DNA from 2 places in the Bradyrhizobium sp. GW821-FHT13H06 genome. Region 1 is predicted to be linked to the other one. Evidence: predicted binding sites of a transcription regulator. Region 1 holds the regulator's gene; the other holds the start of a gene.

The links. Region 1 encodes LexA, which represses DNA repair genes until DNA is damaged. Its sites were predicted from a motif close to TGTTCNNNNTGTGTTCNG; they were not measured.
Region 2: AC1RQP_RS22960 (PA0069 family radical SAM protein) is a predicted target of LexA. The motif match lies at 1,730-1,747, and genes of this name have one in related genera.

What each region holds. Positions count from the first base shown of each region.
Region 1 covers NZ_JBXAPN010000001.1:201,273-204,687, reverse strand. Annotated here, with positions in the region: gene AC1RQP_RS01015 (hypothetical protein) at 121-327, shown strand; gene AC1RQP_RS01010 (molybdopterin molybdotransferase MoeA) at 536-1,747, shown strand; gene lexA (transcriptional repressor LexA) at 1,924-2,625, shown strand; gene AC1RQP_RS01000 (hypothetical protein) at 3,111-3,415, shown strand, end outside.
Region 2 covers NZ_JBXAPN010000005.1:298,173-301,587, forward strand. Annotated here, with positions in the region: gene AC1RQP_RS22955 (VOC family protein) at 66-521, opposite strand; gene AC1RQP_RS22960 (PA0069 family radical SAM protein) at 545-1,708, opposite strand; gene AC1RQP_RS22965 (phosphoketolase family protein) at 1,917-3,415, shown strand, end outside.

The DNA.
Region 1 (3,415 bases):
CAAATTTGCAGGAGATGAGGAACCGAGCCGCTTTGTGCATTTTTGTACGGAGTTCCGGGAACGGAGTACCACCCTTCGGACTCATGAGTCCGTTGGGACTTCTACATCGGATTGATCGACGTGCTGGGCAAAACCTATCTCACCAAGCAAGCCTCTCTCCTGCTTGAATTCGCCAGAACCACCTCGGATTCTGACCTTTCCGCCAAGCTGATCAGCAAGGCGGCCGACCTGAAGTCCCTGGCCGATCCGCTGCCTGACAAGGATCCGAATCCCAGAGCTCCCGACGTCGCACCGGACGTCGGTCCGAGCGATCCGGCAGGACGTTGACCGATGTCGGCCGTGGCGCTCGTCATTCTCGTCCTCGCCATGGCCATCCTCGTGCCGGTCTGTCTCGCCTTCAGGATCATGCCGCGACGGACTTGAACTGCCGCCGCCGCGACGGAAATCGCGCCGGATAAATCATCCTGCGTGCTGCTTTGCCTCGCGCCTGCACTCGGCTAGAACTCTCGCCAACGATTTGCAGGAGTTTCCGCCCGTGGCCCTCATGCCCGTTTCTGACGCGCTTGCCGCGGTGCTGGCGGATGCAGAGCCGCTACCTGAAGAGATGGTTTCCCTCGATGAGGCCTATCATCGCGTGCTTGCGCGCGACGTCGCGGCGCGGCGCACGCAGCCACCGCAGGCCATGTCGGCGATGGATGGCTATGCCGTGCGCGCGGCTGACGCGGCAACGGTCGATTCCAGGCTGACGGTGGTCGGCGAGGTCGCGGCGGGTCGTCCGTTCGCGGGAAGGGTTGGCCCCGGCGAAGCCGTGCGGATCTTCACCGGCGGCGTCGTTCCCGACGGGGCCGATGCGGTCGTGATCCAGGAAGACACTGTCGCGGAAGGCAAGCTCGTCACGATCAAGGAAGCCGCGATTTCCGGGCGGCACATCCGTTCCGCCGGCGTCGACTTCCGCGAGGGAGACGTGCTGCTCCGCAAGGGAAGCCGTCTCACGGAGCGCGATCTCGCGCTGGCCGCCGGAATGAATCACCCGCATCTCGCCGTCTGCCGCCGTCCGAGGGTCGCGATTCTCGCCACCGGCGACGAGCTGGTGATGCCCGGCACCACGCCCGGTCACGGCCAGATCGTCTATTCCAATGGCTATGCCCTGCACGCGCTCGCCCGCAGCGCGGGCGCCGAGACCATCGACCTCGGCATTGCCGCCGATACGCTGGAGGCCACTTCCGCCGGCATCCGTCGCGCCCGGGAGAGCGGCGCCGACATCCTGATCACGACCGGCGGTGCCTCGGTCGGCGACCACGATCTGGTCCAGCAGGCGCTCAAGGACGAAGGCATCTCGATGGCGTTCTGGAAGATCGCGATTCGGCCCGGCAAGCCGATGATGCACGGACGGCTCGGCGCAATGCGCGTGATCGGCCTGCCCGGCAATCCCGTGTCGTCCTACGTGTGCGCCTTCCTGTTCATGGTGCCGTTGATTCGCGCCCTGTCGGGCCGTTCAATGATTCATCATCGCCGCGAGCGCGCCGTGCTGGGCCGCGATCTCGGTGCCAATGACCAACGCGAGGATTATCTGCGTGCGCGCCTGGAACAGCGTGACGACGGCACGCTCGTCGCCCTTCCCGTCAGCCATCAGGACTCCTCTCTGCTTGCGAATCTCGCTGCGGCGCAGGTACTTCTCGTGCGCGCACCGTTCGCGCCGAGGGCCGAGGCCGGCACGCCTTGCGAGGTGCTGCGCCTGCCGGTGTGAGCTGCACGGCCACACGCATGGCGCGAGCTTCGCTCTGTTCACCGTAAATTAAGCAGTTGCGGAACACATATCGAACATATAGTGTCCGTTCATGATTTGTTTCGAACGTGTAGCAGCTTATCGCTGACTTCCTCGTCTCGGAATTGAACGACATCAACCGGGGGACTTTGGTCGAGATGTTGACGCGCAAACAATACGAGCTTCTGCGATTCATCAGCGAACGTCTGAAGGAAAGCGGCGTGCCGCCGTCCTTCGACGAGATGAAGGATGCGCTCGACCTGCGCTCGAAGTCAGGCATCCATCGCCTGATCACTGCGCTTGAGGAGCGCGGCTTCATCCGCCGCCTGCCCAACCGCGCCCGCGCCATCGAGGTGATCAAGCTGCCCGAGTTGCAGGCCGCCGCCGGCAGTCGCCGCGGCTTCACGCCGAGCGTCATCGAGGGCAATCTCGGCAAGGTCCGCACGACCTCCAGCCCGCCTGTGGACGAGGGCGAGCGTCCCGTCGCGGTGCCCGTGATGGGCCGCATCGCGGCCGGCACGCCGATCGAGGCGCTGCAGACCCGCAGCCACACCATCAGCGTGCCGCCTGACATGCTCGGCTCGGGCGAGCACTACGCGCTCGAAGTGCGCGGCGATTCGATGGTCGAGGCCGGCATCCTCGACGGCGACATGGCGCTGATCCAGCGCAACGAGAGCGCCGATACCGGCGACATCGTGGTGGCGCTGATCGACGACGAGGAAGCCACGCTCAAGCGCTTCCGCCGCCGCGGGGCCTCTATCGCGCTCGAGCCCGCCAATGCCGCCTATGAAGTCCGCATTCTTCCGCCGAACCGCGTGAAGATTCAGGGCAAGCTGATCGGGCTTTACCGCAAGTACTGAGCGGTCGTTCGATATCTATTGGAGCGGATCACTGTCCGCTCCGGCTGGATGGTTTTTCCGGTTCTGCTCAGATTGTCCGGCCCCCTCTTTCGGCGCCATCCTCGACACGCCGCACGACGCAGCATCGCTTCGCGGGCCTGAGAGTTCGAGGACACGTGATGCGCCAGACTTTCCATGGACGATGTTGCGGCGCCGATCGCAGCATCAGCGACGTAAGCCGTTGCCATACAATCGCACCGCCATTCGGCAAGCGAGCTGGCAATGCTCTGGCTGGTCGGCGCCGCGAGGCGCCGACACGCGCCTTCCGAATACACAGGCGTCGGCTTTGTTCCTATCGAATCCGGGAAAGATAATGTGATCGCGGCTTGCGGCGTCCAGCCGCAGATTTGCCTACAACGAAGCAGAGCGTTGCGTGCTTCCACCCTGATAGAGGCCTGCGCCTCAAAAAGAGGTGCGGGTTGCTATCTTCGCATGAGGAGCACCCGATGTGTGACTACAGCCTGCATGCTGTCGCGACGCGCCCCGCCGAAGTCGGCGAGACGATCGTCACGACGACCTTCCGCGGCACCTCGACGCGCGGCTTCGCCTCCGAAGCCGATCTCTCCGTCGCGGTCTGCTTGCTGCCGGGAACGGAGCTCGCCTTCGCGGACAACGTCCGTTACGACAATCGCTGGATCTGGACGCGCACCGTGAACTCCCGCGTCGGCAAGTTCGGCAAGATCGACCCGCACATTCCCGATCGCCATCATGACGCGATCGAATTCCCCGACGGCAAATACGTGCTGGTGAC
Region 2 (3,415 bases), on a different contig from region 1:
ATCGTGCGCAAGGGGCTTCGCCGGCGCAACCGGGAACCCAGGATATTCCCACTATTCAGGCCGTCCTAATCCGCCAGATGCACCCGTCGGTCCTCGCCCACATCGATACCGGGCGCGACCACGACCTCCCAAGGATGGCCGTCGGGGTCGGTGAAATAGCCGGAATAGCCGCCGTAGTCGGTCTCGTGCGCCGCCTTCAGCGAGCTGGCTCCCTTCCCGATGGCGAAGGCCAGCACCGCATCGACCTCCTCACGCGTCCGGCAGTTCCATGCGAGCGTCATGCCGCGAAAAGTCGACGGCCTCGGCGCGTCCTGCAAGACCGCATCTGCCGCGAGCTGATCCCACGGATACAGGGCGAGCACCGGACCGCCGGTATCGTAGAAGGCGACGGCCTCGCCGGTTGCCTTCAGCCGGCGCGAGAAGCCGAGTGCATCGTAAAAGGCGATGCTGGCGCGGATGTCGCTCACGCCAAGCGTGACGACGGTGAGCCTCGGCACCGGCGCCGCCAATTCCTGACTCATGCCATGCCTCTTCCACCTTCCCGTCAGAACAGGCTGAGCTGATCGCCGTTCCGCTTCGGCCGCGCAAAGTGATCCGTGGTCAGCTTGGAGCGCCGCTTGTTGAGGCCGAGCCTGTCGCAGGCGATCTCGAAGCGGCGGCCGATGGTCCAGGCCATCGGGCCGGTGCCCTTCATCCGCTCGCCCCATTTCGCATCGTAGTCGCGCCCGCCACGCATGTCGCGAATCAGGGTGAAGACGTGGCGATAGCGGTCCGGATAGTTCGCCATCAGCCATTCGCGGAAGAGATCGCGAACCTCCAACGGCAGCCGCAGCAGCACATAGGAGGCTTCCTTGACGCCGGCATGGGCGGCGGCATCGAGGATGCGCTCGATCTCGGAATCGTTCAGCGCGGGGATCACGGGCGCGACCATCACCGTGGTCGGAATGCCGGCCTCCGAGAGCAGCTTCAGCGCCTCCAGCCGCTTCGGCGGCGTCGCGGCGCGCGGCTCCATGGTGCGCGCGAGCTTCGGATCGAGCGAGGTGACCGAAATCGCGACCTTGGCGAGGTTGCGCTTGGCCATCCGCGCCAGAATGTCGATGTCGCGCACCACCAGCGCCGATTTGGTGACGATGCCGACCGGATGGCTGGCGCGTTCCAGCACCTCGAGGATTCCGCGCATGATCTTTCGCTCGCGCTCGATCGGTTGGTAGGGATCGGTGTTGGTGCCGATCGCGATCATCCTGGGTTCGTAGCCGGGGGCGGCGAGCTCCTTCTCGAGCAGCGCCGGCGCCTCGGGCTTCACGAACAGCTTCGACTCGAAATCCAGCCCCGGCGAGAGGCCGAGATAGGCATGCGTCGGTCGGGCGAAGCAGTAGACGCAGCCGTGCTCGCAGCCGCGATAGGGATTGATCGAGCGGTCGAAGCCGATGTCTGGGGAATCGTTGCGGGTAATCACCTTGCGCGAGGTGTCGACACCGATACTGGTCTTGAACGGCGGCAGCTCTTCCAGGCTCTGCCAGCCGTCATCGAAAGCGACGCGCGCCTCGGCCTCGTAGCGGCCGCTGGCATTGGATTGCGCGCCCCGCCCTCGCCTTCGCGCACGATCGATGGCGACGCCAAGCTCGGGGAAATCTGAAGGCGCACCCGCCGGCTCGGAGGGCGCCGTGACCGGCGGGTGCTTGAGAGCATGAGAGGATGCTGGACTCATGCAATCAAGATAGCACGCACACGGAACAAATCAAGAACACAAACAAAAAACGTGAAAACAACCCCATGCAAAGTAGCCGCCCAAATTTCGGGCGCGCGGCTTTGACCTCACGCAATACGCCCGTCACGGCGATCTCGTTTGATCCCGCACAGGGATCGATCGTGCCGGAACAAAGTTGGTGACATCGCTGGGTGAAAGCCGAAGGAACATGACAATTCAACAAAAAACGGCCGCCGCGACCGGCGACCTCGATCTGCTCGATCGCTATTGGCGCGCCGCCAACTACCTCTCGGTCGGGCAAATCTACCTGCTCGACAATCCGTTGCTGCGCGAGCCGTTGCGGCCCGAGCATATCAAGCCGCGTTTGCTCGGCCATTGGGGCACCACGCCCGGCCTGAACTTCATCTATGCCCATCTCAATCGCGTGATCCGCGCGCTGGACCTCAGCATCATCTATGTCTGCGGCCCCGGCCATGGCGGCCCCGGCATGGTCGCCAACACCTATCTCGAAGGCAGCTACAGCGAGATCTATCCTGACATCGCGCGCGATGCGGACGGATTGCGCAGGCTATTCAGGCAGTTCTCCTTCCCCGGAGGCATTCCGAGCCACGCGGCGCCGGAAACGCCGGGCTCGATCCACGAAGGCGGCGAGCTCGGCTACGCGCTGGTGCACGCCTATGGCGCGGCATTCGACAATCCTGACTTGATCGTCGCCTGCGTGGTCGGCGACGGCGAGGCCGAGACCGGCCCTCTCGCCGCGTCCTGGCACTCGAACAAGTTCCTGAACCCGGCGCATGACGGCGCCGTGCTGCCGATCCTGCATCTCAACGGCTACAAGATCGCAAATCCCACCGTGCTCGGACGGATGGGAGATGCCGAGATCCGCGATCTCTTCCGTGGGTTCGGCCACGAGCCGCTGTTCGTCGCCGGCGATGATCCCAGATTGATGCACCGTGCCATGGCGGATGCGCTCGATGTCGCACTCGCCAGCATCCGCTCGATCCAGCTGCACGCCCGCGACGGGCGGACAAGCGTCGAGCGGCCGCGCTGGCCGATGATCGTGCTGCGCAGCCCGAAGGGCTGGACCGGCCCGAAGGAAGTCGACGGCAAGAAGGTCGAGGGCTTTTGGCGCGCGCATCAAGTGCCGGTCGCCGGCTGCCGCGAAAACCCGGCGCACCTGAAAGTGCTCGAAGACTGGATGCGCAGCTACGAGCCGGAAAAACTGTTCGACGCGAACGGCGCGCTCGCTCCCGAGCTTCAGGCGCTCGCACCTGAAGGTGTCAGGCGCATGGGCGCCAATCCTCACGCGAATGGCGGACTCCTGAAGAAAGAGCTGAAGCTGCCCGACTTCCGCAGCTTCGCAGTCGAGGTGCCGCAGCCGGGCGGCACCATCGCCGAAGCGACGCGCGAGCTCGGCAAATTCCTGCGCGACGTCATCCGCCTCAATGCACAACAGCGAAATTTCCGCATCATGGGGCCCGACGAGACCGCGTCGAACCGGCTAGATGCCGTGTTCGAGGCCACCGAGCGCGTCTGGATGGAGCCGATCGAATCCTACGACGTGCACCTCGCCCAGGACGGCCGCGTGATGGAGGTGTTGAGCGAACATCTCTGCCAGGGCTGGCTCGAGGGTTATCTGCTCACGGGACGGCACGGCTTCTTCTCCTGCTACGAGGCCTTCATCCACATCGTGGATTCCATGTTCAA